3 regions of the Arthrobacter sp. NQ7 genome follow, and region 3 is predicted to be linked to each of the others. Evidence: predicted binding sites of a transcription regulator. Region 3 holds the regulator's gene; each other region holds the start of a gene.

Region 1 (5,821 bases), on a different contig from region 3:
GAGCTGCTCCACGAGTTCCGCGGTGCCGTCCACCTCTTCGATGTTGATTTCCGTGTAGCCGATGCCCTGCGCATCCAGCTGCTTCTTGAGCCGGTTGCAGTAGCCGCACCAGGTGGTGGAAAACATGGTGATGGTGCCGGATTCGGGAGTGAAGTCCACAGGGATCTCCTAAACGTCGCTTGAAAGGTTTCCTTACGGTCAACGGTAGCGCGGCCGGCGGTATTCCCCGGTGCCGAACAGGCCCGGGCGCGGCCGGATGACAGTTTATGGCGCGCCCTGGCAAGCTGGTGCCATGTGTGGACGCTACGTAATGGCACGCGCCGTGGGGGACCTGCTGGCCGAATTCGATGCCGGCCTGGAGGACGAGGTCAGCCTTCCGCCGTCCTGGAACGTGGCACCCACCGATGCCGTCCCCATCGTGCTGGAACGCATCATCGGGGACGGCGCCGCGGCCCGGCAGGTACGCCAGCTGCACGTGGCGCGCTGGGGCCTGGTCCCGTCCTGGGCCAGGGATCCCGGAATCGGTTCGCGCATGATCAACGCCCGCAGCGAATCCGTGCTGGAGAAACCGGCCTTCAGGAAGGCCGTGCAGTCCCGGCGCTGCGCCGTCCCTGCTGACGGCTACTACGAATGGAAACAGGGCCCGGGAAAATCAAAGCAGCCCTACTATGTGCACCCGGGCCCGGGCCGGAGCCTGGCGTTCGCCGGCCTCTATGAATGGTGGAAGGACCCCTCGGTTCCGGACGGGGAGCCCGGCCGCTGGCTGCTCTCCACATCCATCCTCACGGCGGACACCCCGCCGCCGGGCAGTGAACACGGAATTTTCGGCAAGCTCACCGAACTCCATGACCGCGTGCCGCTGCCCATGGACAAGGCCACGACGGACGCATGGCTGGACCCGCAGGCCTGCGACCCCGCGGCGCTGGTGGACCTGGTGCGGTCAGGAGTGCAGGAAGCCGCCGCCGGGTGGCAGGTGGAATCCGTGGGCCGGGACGTCGGCAATGTCCGCAACAACGGCCCGGAACTGATCCGCCCGGTGCAAACACTGTTCTAGCAGCCGCCCGCCAAGGCCCCGCGACGCTACACGGTGACCGTGCCGTCGTCGTCCACTGTCCAGGAGGGGTTGTAGGCAACCTCCCAGCGGAACCCGTCGGGATCGGCGAAGTACCCGGTGTAGCCTCCCCACGGCTGGGTGACGGGTTCGGCAATAACGGTTGCTCCTGCGGCCGCGGCCTCTTCCATCACCCGGTCCACGTCGGCCGCGCTGGGCTGGTTATGGCTCAGGGTAATGCGGGGGACGCCGCCAGGAGGGCTGACCCCGGCCTCCGCCTGCATCTGGCGGACATCCCACAGGGAAAGCACCAGGCCGTGGTTCACCTGGATGAACAGCACTTCGCCGGCCACTTCGCGGTGGACCGGCCACCCCAGGCCGTCAATATAGAAGGCCCGCGACTCCTGGACACTGCGGACACCGAGGGAGATAAAGTCGACTCTGGGCTCCATGCTTCGATACTGTCAGATGATGGCGACAATTCAAGGAAACGATAGGGATGCCCGGGCCGACAAGGAACAGCTCGCTGCCGTTCGCGTTGCCGTTGATGAGGTGGATGAACAGATTGTCACCCTCATTGCCCGCCGCGAACGGCTGATCAGGATCGCCGGAACCCTCAAGGGTGATGACGCCGAGGTACGGGCGCCCGGCCGCGTGGAGCGCATCATCGAGCACGTGCGCTCCGCGGCCGAGAAAAAGGACATCGACCCGGATATCGTCGAATCAACCTACCGGGCAATGATCTCCGGATTCATTGAACTTGAACTGAAGATCCACAAAGAAAACAGCTGACCAGCCGCGCCGGGGGTGGAGGAGCCTTAGATGGCTTCCTCCACCGGCACCCCGTGCTGGAATTCCCGGCCGTCCGCCTCGCTGAAGGCTGACAGGACGTGCCCCTGCCCGAGCCCGTTCAGGGCAGTGAGCGGAAAGCTGCCGGTAATGCTGTTCTCCGAGTGTGATACTCCGGACAGGTCGTAGTCTTCCTCGATTCCCTGGTCCCGGTTGAACGAGTAGCAGGCAATGGCCTCCCCGTTCATGAACTCAATGCACAGCCGCCGCTGCAGTGAATAGTCCGGCGAGGCACCCATTAAACCCACTACATAGGCGCCGGAATCCGGAATGGCGCCGTCTATGTCGAACTGTGCCACGAGGGTGGAGTCCTCGGTCTTGATGCTGGCCTGCTTCAGGAGCGCGTCATCGGTACTCATGCCAACATCCTGCTCCCTGCCGGACGCCCCGTCCACCCCCGCCTATGTTTTGCTGGCCGCCCGGCGTAAACTGGTTTTATTCGAACACTTATTCGAATGAGCAGAGGAAATCACCGTCGGGAGGCGCCATGGGCATGTTCAGCGAGTCCGTGGACGTGATGTGTTCCACCGAAGGGCAGCCTGAATCCCTGACCTGGCAGGGCAGGGCCTACACCGTCTGTGCCGAACCTGTCCGCTGGTACGAACGCCGGCAGTGGTGGGCCGAAGACAGCCGGGCTCCGCTCGGAAGCGGGCAGGGTGTGGTGGACCACGAAATCTGGCGCGTCCAGGTTCTTCCCGCCAAGGCCCGGCGTGTGCCGGCACCCGGGCCGGCAGTCGAAGAGCCCCTCACCCTTGACCTGACCCGCCATCTCCGCAGCGGCCGCTGGCGGCTGCTGCGGATACATGATGCCCTCCGCCCTGTCCGGCGCGACCACAGAACAGCATGAGCTTCACCCACCTCCACGTCTCCACTGCATTCAGCGCCCACTACGGAGTCTCCTGGCCTGAAGAACTGGCCAGTGCAGCTGCCGCCGACGGCGCCACCGCCCTGGGCTGTACCGACCGTGACGGGCTATACGGCACCATCAAGCACCTCAAGGCCTGCATGGCTGCGGGCATCGACCCCATCGTCGGGGTGGACCTGGCAGTATTTGACGACGACGGCGACCACCGCACCCAGCTTGCCGGCAGGGTGGTGGTACTTGCACGCGGGCACAACAACGGGGCCGGGTACCGTGCGCTGTGCCGCCTGGTCTCCGATGCCCACGCCAGGACCTCCGGTAAAGCCGGGGGAGCGGTACCCGTGGCGGTGACCAGGGCCGAACTCGCATCCCGGACCCTCGACCCCCAAACCCTCAAGCCAGTCCTGACCGTCCTGCTCGGTCCCGATTCCGACGTCGGCCGGGCCATGGGCGGCCGGCGCTACCTCCGTCCCCGAACCCTGTTCAAGCAATGGCTGGATGCCATGCCCGCCGGGACAGTCGTGGCCGAAATCGTCTCCCAGCTCAGCGCGCCGGGGTCGCCTTTCAGCACAGCCCATGCTGTCCGTATGTTGAGGCTTGCCGAGGAACACCACGTCCCCGCCATCCTTACCAACGCCGTGCGGTACTGCGCCGCCGACGGCGCCCCCACCGCCGATGTTCTGGACTCTGCCCGCACTTTGAAATCCCTCCCGGAACTGGCAGGTGAGCCGCTCCTGCAACCCACCGGCCAGGGGTGGCTGAAGACCGGGGACCAGATGCTGGGCCTGGGAAGGGAAATCATTTCGGCTGCCGGTTACGGTGCCGCCGACCTCAGGCAGCTGATGGCGCAGACGGAAGCGCTCGCCGATCTGTGCCGGATCGATCCCGCCACGGACATGGGCTGGAAGCAGCCTGTTGTGCCGGAGGCATCAGTCATAGGCATCAGCCAGGATCCGCACATTGAGCTCATCCAGCGCTGCCAGGCCGGAATCGGCAGGCGGTTTCCGGGGATGGCAGGCAAACCGGAGCAGGACATGCTGGCCCGGCTTGACCACGAGCTTCGCATCATCCGGAACCTCGGGTTCTCCTCCTACTTCCTGACCGTGGCGGAAGTATCCAGGATGATCCAGGACATGGGCGTCAGGGCCGCCGCCAGGGGATCCGGGGCATCCAGCCTGGTCAACTACCTGATCGAGGTCAGCCATGTGAACCCCCTCCAGCATGACCTGATCTTTGAACGGTTTCTCTCCAATGACCGTGCCACGCTCCCGGACATTGACATCGACGTCGAAAGCGCGGAACGCCACAACGTCTACCGCAGGATTTTCGAGCGTTTCGGCCGCGAGCGGGTCACCCTGATGAGCATGCAGAACGGGTACCGGGCGCGGGGAGCTGTGCGTGATGCCGGACTGGCCCTGGGCATGGACGACGGCGAGGTGGGGGAGATCGCCAAGCAGTTGTGGCGGTTTTCGGCCCGGAAGTTCCGTGAAGCGCTGCAGGAAAAACCCGAGCTTCGGGAGTTTGCCGGCCGGGTGGAACAGCGCGATGCCGACGGAAACCAACAGCTCGACCTGCTGGTGGACCTGACCGAGCGGCTGGACCGGCTGCCCCGCCACATCTCCATGCATCCGTGCGGCGTGATCCTGGGCGACGCCACCCTCCTGGACCGCACTCCCGTCCAGCCAAGCGGCCTCGGACTGCCCATGAGCCAGTTCGATAAACATGACATGGACCCCATGGGCATGCTCAAACTCGATGTCCTGGGTGTCCGCATGCAAAGTGCCATGGCCTTTGCCGTCAGGGAGATCATCCGCATCCACCCCACCAAAAAGGACGTCGTCGCGGCAGGCCACCACCCGCAAGGGCCTGACGGTTCAGGCCCCGACTACATCGCCGCCGATGGGCGGATTGACCTCAACGCCGTTCCCCTCGACGATGAAGCCACCTATGAACTGATCAGAAGCACGCACACGCTTGGTTGCTTCCAGATTGAATCCCCGGGCCAACGTGAGCTGATCGGCAAAATGGCCCCCCGGGAGTTCAACGACCTCATCATCGATATTTCCCTCTTCCGTCCGGGCCCCATGAAATCGGACATGGTGCGCCCCTTCCTGGAACACCGGCACGGATTCGCCCCAGAGGTCTATCCCCACCCTGACCTCAAACCGGTGCTGAAGGAAACCCACGGTGTCACCGTGTTCCATGAACAGATTCTGAAGACCCTGGACATCATGACCGGCTGCGGACTGGCCAAGGCCGACGAATTCCGCAGGGCTTTGAGCAGCGAAGCCGGCGAAGCCCAGGTGGAGGAATATTTCCGGCGCCACGCCAAAGCCAAGGGATACACCCCTGAGGTGGTGGACAAGGTCTGGGGAACGCTGAAGTCTTTTGCGAGTTTCGGCTTCTGCAAAGCCCATGGTGCCGCTTTCGCCGTTCCCACCTACCAGTCAGCCTGGCTGAAGACCCACCACCCCGAGGCCTTCCTGGCCGGCCTGTGGGAGCACGACCCCGGTATGTACCCCAAGCGCCTGCTGGTGGCCGAAGCCCGAAGGCTTGGCATCCCCATCCTTCCCCTGGACATCAACAGGAGCAAGGCCGAATACCGGGTGGAGCGGGTCGAGTCAGGCAAGGATGCCGGAAGGCTGGGGATCAGGCTTAGCCTGAACGGCATCTATGGGTTGTCCGCGGCAGAATTGAAGCGGATCGTGGCCGGCCAGCCATTCGACTCCCTGGCAGACCTCCGGGCGCGCTCGCGGCTCAGCAGGCCAAGCATCCGCCGCCTGGCGCAGCTGGGTGCCTTCGATTCCCTGCACCGCGAAGCCGGGGGTACGGCCAACCGTGCAGACCTGGTCCAGCACCTGCAGCAGCTGCAGTCCTCCACTGGGGCGCGCAAAGGTACAGATGTGGTGGAGGGGCAACTGTCCCTGCCCCTGGGGGACATTGAACTGCGCAACCTCAAGCCAGGTCTTCCCGCCCCCACCCTGGTGGAAAACGTCCGGGCCGAACTGGACCTGATGGCAGTGGACGTCAGCACCCACCTCATGGACAGCCACCGTCCC
Region 2 (5,821 bases), on a different contig from region 3:
CCATCGAAACGGCCATCCGCGCGCTCAGCGCGGTATCGGACATGTCCTACATCAACTCGGTGCCGTCCGTGGCGGAGGGCAACGCGAAGTCCCACGCAATCGGTCTGGGCCAGATGAACCTGCACGGCTACCTGGCACGGGAGCGGGTCCACTACGGCTCCGAAGAAGGCCTGGACTTCACCAACATCTACTTCTACACGGTGCTGTTCCACGCCCTGCAGGCGTCCAACAGGCTGGCCATCGAGACCGGCCAGAAGTTCGGCGGCTTTGAGAACTCCAAGTATGCGAGCGGCGAGTTCTTCGACAAGTACACCGAGCAGGAATGGCTCCCGGAGACCGAGCGTGTCCGCGAACTGTTCGCGGGCCACCACATCCCCACCCAGGATGACTGGCGCGAGCTGAAGGCCTCCGTCGTGGAGCACGGCATCTACAACCAGAACCTGCAGGCTGTCCCGCCCACGGGGTCGATCTCCTACATCAACAACTCGACGTCCTCCATCCACCCGGTGGCTGCCAAGATCGAGATCCGCAAGGAAGGCAAGATCGGCCGCGTCTACTACCCGGCCCCGTACCTCACCAACGACAACCTGGACTACTACCAGGATGCGTACGAGATCGGCTACGAGAAGATCATTGACACCTACGCCGCTGCCACCCAGCACGTGGACCAGGGCCTGTCCCTGACGCTGTTCTTCAAGGACACCGCCACCACCCGCGACATCAACAAGGCCCAGATCTACGCCTGGCGCAAGGGCATCAAGACGCTCTACTACATCCGCCTCCGCCAGATGGCGCTGGAAGGGACTGAGGTGGAGGGCTGCGTGAGCTGCGCCCTTTGATTGTAGCTTCAATCGAATCGTGAGCGTACGACGGCGGGCAACCGCCCGCCGTCGTACGCTTTAACTTAGAGAACCACCCAACAATGAGGGGATGACATGACCGAGAAGGTCAAGCTTCTGAGCCACGTCGAGGCCATCAACTGGAACCGCATCCAGGACGACAAGGACGTGGAGGTCTGGAACCGACTCGTCAACAACTTCTGGCTGCCCGAGAAGGTGCCGCTGTCCAACGACGTCCAGTCCTGGAACACCCTGACGCCGGCCGAGCAGCAGCTCACCATGCGCGTCTTCACCGGCCTGACCCTGCTGGATACCATCCAGGGTACGGTGGGCGCGGTCTCCCTCATCCCGGATGCGCTGACGCCGCACGAGGAAGCCGTCTACACGAATATCGCGTTCATGGAGTCAGTGCACGCCAAGAGCTACTCGTCGATCTTCTCCACGTTGGCCTCCACCAAGGAGATCGACGAAGCCTTCCGCTGGTCCACCGAGAACGAAAACCTTCAGAAGAAGGCGCAGATCGTCATGGACTACTACCAGGGCGACGACCCCCTGAAGCGCAAGGTTGCCTCCACGCTGCTGGAGAGCTTCCTGTTCTACTCGGGCTTCTACCTGCCCATGTACTGGTCCTCGCGCGCCAAGCTGACGAACACGGCTGACCTGATCCGCCTGATCATCCGCGACGAGGCCGTGCACGGCTACTACATCGGCTACAAGTTCCAGCGCGGACTGGAGACCGTGTCCGAGGAGCGCCGCCAGGAAATCAAGGACTACACGTTCGAACTGCTCTTTGAGCTGTACGAGAACGAAGTCCAGTACACGCACGATCTGTACGACGGCGTGGGCCTGGCCGAGGACGTGAAGAAGTTCCTGCACTACAACGCCAACAAGGCCCTGATGAACCTGGGTTACGAGGCGATGTTCCCGGCATCCGTCACCGACGTGAACCCCGCGATCCTCTCGGCCCTGTCCCCGAATGCGGACGAGAACCACGACTTCTTCTCCGGCTCCGGATCCTCCTACGTGATCGGCAAGGCCGTGAACACCGAGGATGAGGACTGGGACTTCTAGAATCCTCCCCATATCTTCGTATCTGTGAACAAGGGACTCTGCACGTCGAGTGCAGGGTCCCTTGTGCTTTTCAGGATCCAGGGGCTTGCAGGACGCCAGCGAACACCATCCTGCGACCCTCGGAACGCCGATGAAACCCAGCCGTCCGCGCGGTCCGTTGGGAGCCTATCCAGCACTGAGAGACGCGCGCAGGCATTCTTCTCCCACGGAGGGTGGTCAGTGAAGATGGTCCACTGTCCCGTCCGGCTTCGTGGGCATGGGTGGGTAAGGCGGTTGCCGTTGTCCACCTCGTGGCCGGACTGAAGGCGGCCATTGGGCTGGTTCCCAGTCCTGATGTTCGCTTTTGTAAATGCGCCCTGAGGGTGAGATCCAGCCGGGCGGCCCATCCTTGGTCGCACGCGTTGGTTTCCAACCGGCGACGTGTTTGAGCCTGTGATGTTTGGGGCAGGGCTGTCCCAGGTTGCTGATCCCGGTGGTTCCGCCGTGGTGCCAGGCCAGGAGGTGATCTGCCTCATTGTCGAGGGAATGGTTGCTGCAGCCGGGGAAGGGGCATTTTCCGTCGCGCAGCCGCAGCCAGTTCCTGATGGGCTTGGTGAGCCGATAACTCGTGCGGCCGATTTCCAAGGGTGCCCCGTCCCTTGGATCCACGAGGACCCGATGGAATGAGTCCGCCCCATTGGCTACAAGCTTCCGTGCCATTGAGGGAGGAATGGGACCGTACCCATCCAGCATCGCCGGTTCTTCGGTTAACCCCAGCAGGGAGAAGACTGGAACGGTAACCAGTACTTCCGTCCTGGGGGTGGGGACCTCGGCATTGCCGGATGCCCCCATCCCGGCACCCGTTTTGGCGCCACCGTGTCGGAGGGCTGCCGCTGCGAACGCGTCTACGCGTAGTTGCGTGAGGGTCCTGTCTTCGTGGGGACCTTGCAGACCGCGGGCGATGGCGGTATATCGGTTCCAGATCGCATTTGCCTGGTCGGCGGGAAGGTAAGCCGATAGCCGGGCCATGCCATCCTGTTCCGGGGCGTATTCCAGGCATCGGTCCTGTGCACCTTTGATGTGCCGTTTCTCGATGCTGTCCGGATGGTGGCGTTCCCGCCAGATCCTGACTTTCCGCCGGAATCTATAGGCTGGCATTTCACCAGCCGGGCAGTTGCCGTCAGCATTGCATACGTCCGGGTGGAGGAAGTGTGATTCCAGTGCCCCTGCGGCCTCGCAGTCAAGGGTTGCGGTTTCGTCCACCATCACTCGGGCGTGATGCCACGACACGTTCCCGGCATGCAGGGCTGCCAGGGTTAGTGGCAGGGACGTTGACAAGGCATAGGACTGGGCCAGTAGAGCGCCGGCTGCCCGGTCGCCGATGGCGAGTACACACCCCACCTCCGCAGCGATGGCCATTTCCTGCGCTTGAACCGGCCTGCCGGCTGGAGCCGCGGAGCGTGCGGAGTCGGCGTACGTAGCAACTGCCGCCGACTTCAATGCCGCGACCCGGGCCTCCGTACGTGCAACCCCGGCCAGGATGTCAAGGCAGGCGTCAGCGACGGCGGCCAGTGGATCAGCCGCTGAGGGATTCCCGTAACGGGACTGATTAACCTCTGTGCGGAGCAGGGCTATGGCGGCGTCGATCACCTCAAAAGCCTCAACCACCATTTCGCTTGCCATGTGTTCATTATGAAAGGTGGGTCTGACATTCTATTGGGGCCTCCGTGTTACCCAGTAATGCACCAGCGGCAGCAAGATCATCGAAAGCGAAACGCGGTCGGCGGGCATCCTGTGATCCCCTCGTCGCTGGGCCAGGACCTCAACTCGACCCGCTATGCCCAACGGGGAATGCAGTAGCAATCGCAAACCATGGAGGTGACCATCCACGAACTCATGGATGGTCACCTGGAAATGTCGCCGACGATCTGGTTGAGGACGCAAACATGTTCCACCACGACCTACTTGGCGCCAACCATTCCGCCAACCACGTCACCTTTCCTGGCTGAGGATTGCTCCTGCTGGTCCTGAAACCGATGAAGGGCCAGTTTTTGCCGGTGCCGGCCGGAGTGAATCAGGGCCATCATTAGATTGCAGGGCAGCTCACTGCACGGATCGGAGTAGGCAATGTTTGAGGTTCTGTGGTGCAAGCTGAATATCAGCCATAAGTGGCACGTCGAACACGCCGAAGACGGCAGCTTGTATAAGCGCTGCCTCCGCTGCGGAAAAGACGATGATGAGCGCCAAAGAGGAGGAGGGGAGTTCAGCGGTTGGGTAGGACCAGTCGGAGGAGGCGGGATAGGTTAGATCTCCGTCCGTAGACAGCGCGATGATCACTCTTCCCGGTTTCTCAACACCCCTCTGTGTCCCTGGAGCGTGGCTCGAATCCCTAAATGAACTAGCCGACATCCGGGGACTGCCCTGGGGTAGATCTGTCCGCACCTTCCAGCGTCCGCGAAAGGCCGTCAATTTCTATTTGTCAGATAGGGACAGGAGAAGGTTGTGTTTGAGGCCCTGTTGTGCAAGCTGAATTTCAGCCATAAGTGGCATGTCGAACATTCCGAAGACGGCCGGTTGTACAAGCGTTGTCTGCGCTGTGGCAAAGACGACGATGAACGCGCTGTAGGCGGGGGAAATTTTAGCCATTGGGCCGGTGGCTAAACGCCCTCCCAGATAAGTCTTCTGTCGAAGATGTTCTCAGCCGGTTCGACTTTAGGCCCCGTCGTTGAATGCAATCGGGCGCCTCGATGCCAGAGTTCCATCATGTTTAAAAGAACGGGACCCGGCGGTGATTCATCAGCCGGCCGGCTTGCAGAGGCGATCCAGGGCCTCGTTGAGAGTCGACTCCATCCGACCGTTCAAGAAACTGCGCTTCTCCTCACTGGCTGGGTCCTCGAGTCCGGTCGGCAACGGTGGCACCGTCACGGTCATCGTTGCCTGGTACCGCCCATCAGCGCTGCTGACGGCTGTCGTTTGATGGCCCCAGAGCGAGCCGAGACCCTCGTATCTCGACTCCTTGGAGCACCCGTCCGCATGCTCCCACATGCCCAACCCGTAGGGCGCGAAACCAGGGCTGGTCTTCATTTCCTTCAGCGATGCCGACGAGACCGCCCGGCCGGTGAAGAGCGCGGACATAAAACGATTCACGTCTTCGACAGTGGACGTCGCCCCTCCAGCCGGGTTACCCGCCCAAGCGGTGTTGTCCGTGACGTCTACCCGCTCTCCTCGGATGGTGGCATATCCGTGGAGAAGTCCGGGCACGGTGAGGTCGGCGGGTTTCAGGCTCGTATTCTTCAACCCGAGCGGTTCAAAGACCTCCTCCTGCATGACCTGGGTGAACGGCTCGTGCCGAAGTTCCTGTATCAGGAGGCCGAGGGCAAGGTAGTTCGTATTCGAGTACTTGAAAGTTCCGACGCTGGCGGCGGGCCAGGGGAGAGTCCCAGCCAACTTCAACCCACTCTCCATTGTCAGCTTTTGGGAGATCAATGGGCGGAAGTCGACATCCTGTGGCCCCGCCTCGTTGACCTCGGGCATGCCGGACGTATGACTGAGCAGCTGCCTGACGGTAATTGGCGCCGGCGGCTTGAGCGCCGACGTGAATCCAGGTATCACGTCATTGACAGGGTCGTCGAGATCGATGAGGTGGTCCTCTACGAGCTTCAACACCGCCACCGCTGTCATCGTTTTAGTGACGCTGCCGATCTGTATCCGGTCCGTTGGCTGCGCGGGCGTTCTGGATTCAAGATCGCGGACGCCATAGGCCTTCGACCACTCGCCCTCGGGCCAGCGGATCTGGACGACGGCGGCCGCCGCCCCCTCGTCGAGGAACAGCTCGACCTGATTTTCCAGAAAAGCGAAGGGGCTCGGTGAGCTTGATGACGGCGCGGGCTCATCGGTGGAATAGGTACAGCCAGGCACAAGGAGGACGGCAG
Region 3 (5,821 bases):
ACTGTTCGCCACCCTGGATCCCACCGTCCGGAAGGCCGAAACCGCGGACGGCCTGGGCTACACGCTGGCCGACACCGTAGGGTTTGTCCGGTCGCTGCCCACCCAGCTGGTGGAAGCCTTCCGGTCCACCCTCGAGGAAGTGGCGGACTCGGACCTGATCCTGCACGTGGTGGATGTTTCGCACCCTGACCCCGAAGGGCAGATCGCTGCCGTCCGGAAGGTCTTCAGCGAAGTGGACGCCCGGAAGGTGCCCGAAATCATCGTGCTGAACAAGGCCGACGCCGCCGACCCCTTCGTGGTGGAGCGGCTGAAGCAGCGAGAACCACGGCACGTGGTGGTCTCCGCCCGCACCGGCGAAGGCATCCCGGAACTCCTGAAGGCCATCAGTGAGTCCATTCCCCGGCCCTCCGTCCGGATGGACCTGCTGATTCCGTATGACCGGGGAGACCTGGTCAGCAAGCTCCATGAGTCCGATGCCGAAATCCTCAGCGTGGACCACGTTGAGGCGGGGACGAAGGCCGTGGTGAAGGTCCGCGAAGGCCTCGCGTCCGAACTGGAACCATTCGCCAGCAATGACTGACTCCGCCGACGGCGAAGCAGCCGCGACGGCCGGCGAGGAGTTCGTCCTTGAACTGCTCGACCGCGCCGTCGCCGGCATGGGCGGACAAAGCCGGACCGGACAGCACGAAATGGCCCGGCAGGTGGCCCGCGCCATCGAATCAGGCAACCACCTGCTGGTCCAGGCCGGCACCGGCACCGGCAAATCGCTGGCCTACCTGGTGCCGCTCATTGCCCATGCCCTGGAAAGCAACAAGCCTGCGCTGGTGTCCACGGCCACGCTGGCACTGCAGACCCAGATCGTCGGCAGGGACCTGCCCCGGCTCCTGAAGAACATCACCCCTGCCCTGGAACGGCCGGTCAAGGTGGCGCTGGTCAAGGGAAGGTCCAATTACGTCTGCCGGCACAAGCTCGACGGCGGGTTCCCCTCCGAGGAGCCGTCGGAGGGCCAGCTCTTCTCCCTCGGCGAGGACACCAGCGTGCCGCATTTCGCCGCTTCCGTCGGCGGCCCTTCCTCCCAGCTGGGCAAGGAAGTGGTGCGCCTGCGCGAGTGGGCGGAAAAGACGGCCACCGGCGACCGGGACGAGCTCCTCCCCGGCGTGACGGACCGTGCCTGGCGGCAGGTCTCGGTGACCGCCATGGAGTGCCTGGGTGCCCAGAAGTGCCCCATGGCCGCCGAATGTTTCAGCGAGCTGGCGCGCCAGGACGCGGCCGAGGCTGACGTCGTGGTCACCAACCACGCCATGCTGGCCGTGAGTGCGTTCGAAGGACTCGCTGTCCTGCCCGAATACGACGTCGTCGTGGTGGATGAGGCACATGAACTGCAGGACCGCGTCACCGGGGCCGTGTCGGGGCAGCTGTCTGTCGCCATGGTGCACGCTGCCGCCTCGGGCGCCCGGAAACACACCGCCATCACCGTCGATGCCCTGAACGCCGCAGCCGCCAACCTCGAGCTGGCGCTGGCCGGCGTACCCAACGGCCTGCTGCCCAACGGCCTGAACGATGAGCAGCTCGACTGCGTCGACCAGCTCCGCGAGGCCTGCCGTGCCGCGCTGTCCGACTCCAAGGGCGACAGCAACACCACGGCCGACGGCGGGCGGCAGCTTGCCCGGTCCCGGCTCATGCTCATCCTGGAACTGTGCGAGCGGTTGATCACTGCCCGGGAAAACCGGGAGGTGGTGTGGTTCTCGCGCGCCAGCACGTTCGACCCCGGCCAGGGATATTCCCAGCCTGATGAATCGGCACCGGTACTGGTCAACATTGCCCCGCTGTCAGTGGCAGGAAAATTGCGGGAAGGGCTTTTCAACGGGCACACCGTGGTCCTGACCTCCGCCACGTTGGCCATTGGTTCGGCATTTGAACCCGCGGCAGGGGGACTCGGCCTGATCGGCGACGGCGCGCCGAGCTGGACGGGCGTGGATGTTGGCTCGCCCTTCGACTATCCACGGCAAGGAATCCTTTACGTGGCCGGGCACCTGCCGAAGCCCGGCCGCGGGGTCTCGGCGGAGGCGCTCGAGGAACTGGAAGCACTCATCAAGGCATCCGGCGGGGGAGCGCTGTGCCTCTTTTCGTCCCGCCGTGCGGCGGAGGAAGCCGCCGACGCCCTGCGGCCCAAGCTCGATGTGACGGTCCTCTGCCAAGGCGAATCGACCATGACAGCCCTCGTCAAGCAGTTCGCGGACGAACCCGACACCTGCCTGTTCGGAACCATGTCGCTGTGGCAGGGCGTTGACGTCCCGGGAGGTTCCTGCCGGCTGGTGGTGATCGACCGCATCCCGTTCCCGCGGCCGGATGATCCGCTGATGACGGCGCGTTCCCGCGCTGTGGCACAAGCCGGGGGCAACGGCTTCATGTCGGTATCGGCCACGCATGCCGCCATCCGGCTCGCCCAGGGCGCCGGGCGGCTGATCCGATCCACCGGGGACAAGGGAGTGGTGGCCGTGCTTGATTCACGGCTGGCAACCGAGCGGTACGCCGGATTCCTGCGGGGTGCGCTGCCGCCGTTCTGGGCCACCACCGACCGCAGCAAGGCACTGGCCGCGCTGTCCAGGCTGGGGGCGGACGCCACCAAATAGGCGGCGCCCCCAAGCCGAAGGGCCGCGGCTTCGGATGCCCGCCTCCTCGGATGCCCGACGGGAAGGAACGCGGTCAGAGGGAGCGCAGGACCGAAACAACCTTGCCCATGATCGTGGCGTGGTCGCCCAGGATCGGTTCGTACTGCGTGTTCTGCGGGAGCAGCCACGTGTGTCCGTCCCGTTGGCGGAACGTCTTGACGGTTGCCTCGTCGTCGAGCAGGGCAGCGACAATATCGCCGTTGGCGGCGTCCGCCTGGCGCCGCACCACCACCCAGTCTCCATCGCAGATGGCGGCGTCCACCATGGAATCCCCGGCAACCCTCAGCATGAAGAGTTCGCCCTGTCCCACGAGTTGGCGGGGGAGTGGCATGACATCCTCGACAAGTTGCTCGGCAAGGATTGGGCCGCCGGCCGCGATCCGCCCCACGAGCGGCACCATTGCGGTATCCAGGGCGCTGGGCAGTTCAGCTACGCCGGCACCCGCACCGGCCGCCGTCGGGGCAGGCGCCGTACCGGCGGTTTTTCCAGCGCCGCCGTCCAGGGTGAGGGGCATCAGCACTTCCATGGCCCGGGGCCGCTTGGGGTCGCGGCGCAGGTAGCCAAGCTTTTCCAACTGGGATAGCTGGTGGGTCACGCTGGAAAGGCTGGCAAGCCCCACGGTGTCGCCGATCTCGCGCATCGAAGGCGGATAGCCGTTCTCATTGACCGAGCGCTGGATCGTTTCCAGGATCTTCTTCTGCCGCAGGGTCAGGCCCTTGGCGCTCCTCCTGGGTTGCGGGTCGGTCCTGCCCGCGGCGGCTGCTGCTGCCATATTCGCCAATGCCTTTCGCTTGCCGCCTTATCCAGCGGGCGCTGTTTCCACACCGCCGCCGGAAGGACCCCATCTGTCATTGTCAGACCCTGCTGATCAACTACGGGAGTGGTTGTTCTGTGGTTCAAAACTAGGCCAGTCACAGTGCTTTTTCAAACATTTGTTCTAGCGAGTCTCGACATTGTTCGTTGATAAGTGCTAAAAATAAACAAGCAAAGTTCGAACATGTGTTCTAACCAGCGAATGCCTCCCTCGAAGACGGCCGAACGAAGTTTCGGGCCCGGATGCGAGTGGCGGGGGCAGCGGCGGGCGGACACCGGGCAGCACGGCAGGTCCAGGAGGGCTTAGTTCATGTCAGCTTTATCTCTTCACCAGGTTTCCCACAGCAGTTTCGCCCGCAAGGCACCATCCGCGCCGGGGCCTCTGCGGCTAACCCGCCGCGGGCGCATTGTGCTGATCGGAGCCCCGCTCGTACTCCTCGCCGTGGTCCTGCTGTCGCTGAGCGGGTTCTTCAATTCGCCCGCCAAGGCCTCGGACTCCGCCGCCGGCCTGGCGGTGACGCCAACAGTCACCGTGACCGTGCAGCCGGGCCAGTCCCTGTGGGCCATCGCGGGAACTGTCGCCCCGGACCGTGACGCCCGGGACGTGGTGGCGGATATCGTCCAGCTCAACAACCTTGGAGCCGGCAGCGTCATTCCGGGCCAGCAACTCTTCGTACCCACACGCTGACCAGCTGCATGCGGGACGATCCGGCCTTATCAGGCCACCCAGTGGTCCTGGGAACGCCTGCCGACGGCGAACAGCACCCGTCACATTTTCCGGCCGTTGCCGCGGCAACTAAACTGTTCAGGTGAACGACCAGCTAGAACGCCTGAACCGGCTTCCCCTCCGCAGCAATCTCCGCGGGCTGACTCCTTACGGGGCGCCCCAACTGGACGTCCCCATCCTGCTGAACGTCAATGAAAACACCCATGGTGTACCCGCTGATGTGCGTGCCGCCATCGCAGCGGCTGTCACGGAAGCCGCTGCCGGACTCAACCGTTACCCGGACCGGGAGTTCACGGAGCTCCGCAAGGCCCTGGCTGAGTACCTTGGCCATGGCCTGGACGAAACCAATCTATGGGCAGCCAACGGCTCCAATGAAGTTCTGCAGCAGATCCTCCAGGCCTTCGGCGGCCCCGGCAGGACTGCCCTGGGTTTCCCGCCCACGTACTCCATGTACCCGCTCCTGGCCAGCGGAACGGACACCCAGTACATCACCGGTGAGCGCGCCGAAGGGTACGGCCTGAGCGCAGAGTCCGCGGCCCGGCAGGTCAAGGAACTGCAGCCGAACATCGTGTTCCTCTGCTCGCCCAACAACCCCACCGGCACTGGCCTCGGCCTGGACGTGGTGGAGGCGGTCTACGAGGCAGGCGAAGACAGCCAAGCCATCGTCATCGTTGACGAGGCGTACCACGAGTTCGCACATGACGGCACGCCCAGCGCCCTGACCCTGCTGCCCGGCAGGGAACGGCTGATCGTCTCCCGCACCATGAGCAAGGCCTTCGCCCTGGCCGGCGCCCGCCTTGGCTACATGGCAGCAGCTCCCGAGGTCACCGATGCCCTGCGCCTGGTGCGCCTGCCCTACCACCTTTCCGCCATCACCCAGGCGACCGCGCTTGCGGCCCTGGAGCACCGGGAGGCCCTGATGGCCGACGTCGAGGACATCAAGAAGCAACGGGACCGCATCGTGTCGGAACTGGCAAGGATGGGTCTCGAGCCCGCCGCGTCCGACTCCAACTACGTGTTCTTCGGAGGGCTGGAAAACCCCCACCAGGTGTGGCAGGAACTGCTGGAGGCCGGTGTGCTGATCCGCGACGTCGGCATCCCGGGCCACCTGCGGGTGACTGCGGGAACTGAGGCGGAAACCACAGCCTTCCTTGAGTCCCTGGAACGCATCCTTGCGGGCCACGCCGCCCTTCCCGCCTAGACTTGATACTGCGGCGCTGGGCGCCTTGAACCACTTCTTCTCCCACAAAGGATCCTTCACCATGAGTTCAACCGGATCGAATGCTGCTGCGGCCCGGACCGCCCGCATGGAGCGAGCCACCAGCGAGTCCTCCGTGCTCGTGGAGATCAACCTCGACGGAACCGGGACCTCGGACATCGACACCTCGGTGCCGTTCTACGACCACATGCTTACGGCCCTCTGCAAGCACTCCCTGATCGACATGACGGTCAAGGCCACGGGCGACACCCACATCGACGTGCACCACACGGTGGAGGACGTCGCCATCACGTTCGGTGAAGTGCTCCGGACCGCCCTAGGCAACAAGGCCGGGATCCGCCGGTTCGGCGAGGCCACGGTGCCGCTGGACGAGGCCCTCGCGCACGCCGT

The links. The regulator LexA, encoded in region 3, represses DNA repair genes until DNA is damaged. The targets are predictions, from matches to a motif close to TCGAACANNTGTTCGA.
Region 1: the regulator LexA is predicted to act here: its motif matches at 2,340-2,355, upstream of PUN71_RS05340 (DUF6504 family protein).
Region 2: the regulator LexA is predicted to act here: its motif matches at 3,828-3,843, upstream of PUN71_RS05690 (HNH endonuclease signature motif containing protein).

The regions. Positions count from the first base shown of each region.
Region 1 is NZ_JARFXU020000003.1:120,935-126,755, reverse strand. It holds gene PUN71_RS05365 (mycoredoxin) at 1-159, opposite strand, end outside; gene PUN71_RS05360 (SOS response-associated peptidase) at 293-1,054, shown strand; gene PUN71_RS05355 (VOC family protein) at 1,081-1,503, opposite strand; gene PUN71_RS05350 (chorismate mutase) at 1,520-1,843, shown strand; gene PUN71_RS05345 (hypothetical protein) at 1,870-2,259, opposite strand; gene PUN71_RS05340 (DUF6504 family protein) at 2,388-2,747, shown strand; gene PUN71_RS05335 (DNA polymerase III subunit alpha) at 2,744-5,821, shown strand, end outside.
Region 2 is NZ_JARFXU020000003.1:187,950-193,770, reverse strand. It holds gene nrdE (class 1b ribonucleoside-diphosphate reductase subunit alpha) at 1-839, shown strand, start outside; gene nrdF (class 1b ribonucleoside-diphosphate reductase subunit beta) at 936-1,910, shown strand; gene PUN71_RS05690 (HNH endonuclease signature motif containing protein) at 2,127-3,572, opposite strand; gene PUN71_RS05685 (hypothetical protein) at 4,362-4,535, opposite strand; gene PUN71_RS05680 (serine hydrolase domain-containing protein) at 4,686-5,821, opposite strand, start outside.
Region 3 is NZ_JARFXU020000024.1:26,555-32,375, forward strand. It holds gene hflX (GTPase HflX) at 1-580, shown strand, start outside; gene PUN71_RS19305 (ATP-dependent DNA helicase) at 573-2,633, shown strand; gene lexA (transcriptional repressor LexA) at 2,707-3,444, opposite strand; gene PUN71_RS19315 (LysM peptidoglycan-binding domain-containing protein) at 3,796-4,173, shown strand; gene PUN71_RS19320 (histidinol-phosphate transaminase) at 4,295-5,413, shown strand; gene hisB (imidazoleglycerol-phosphate dehydratase HisB) at 5,475-5,821, shown strand, end outside.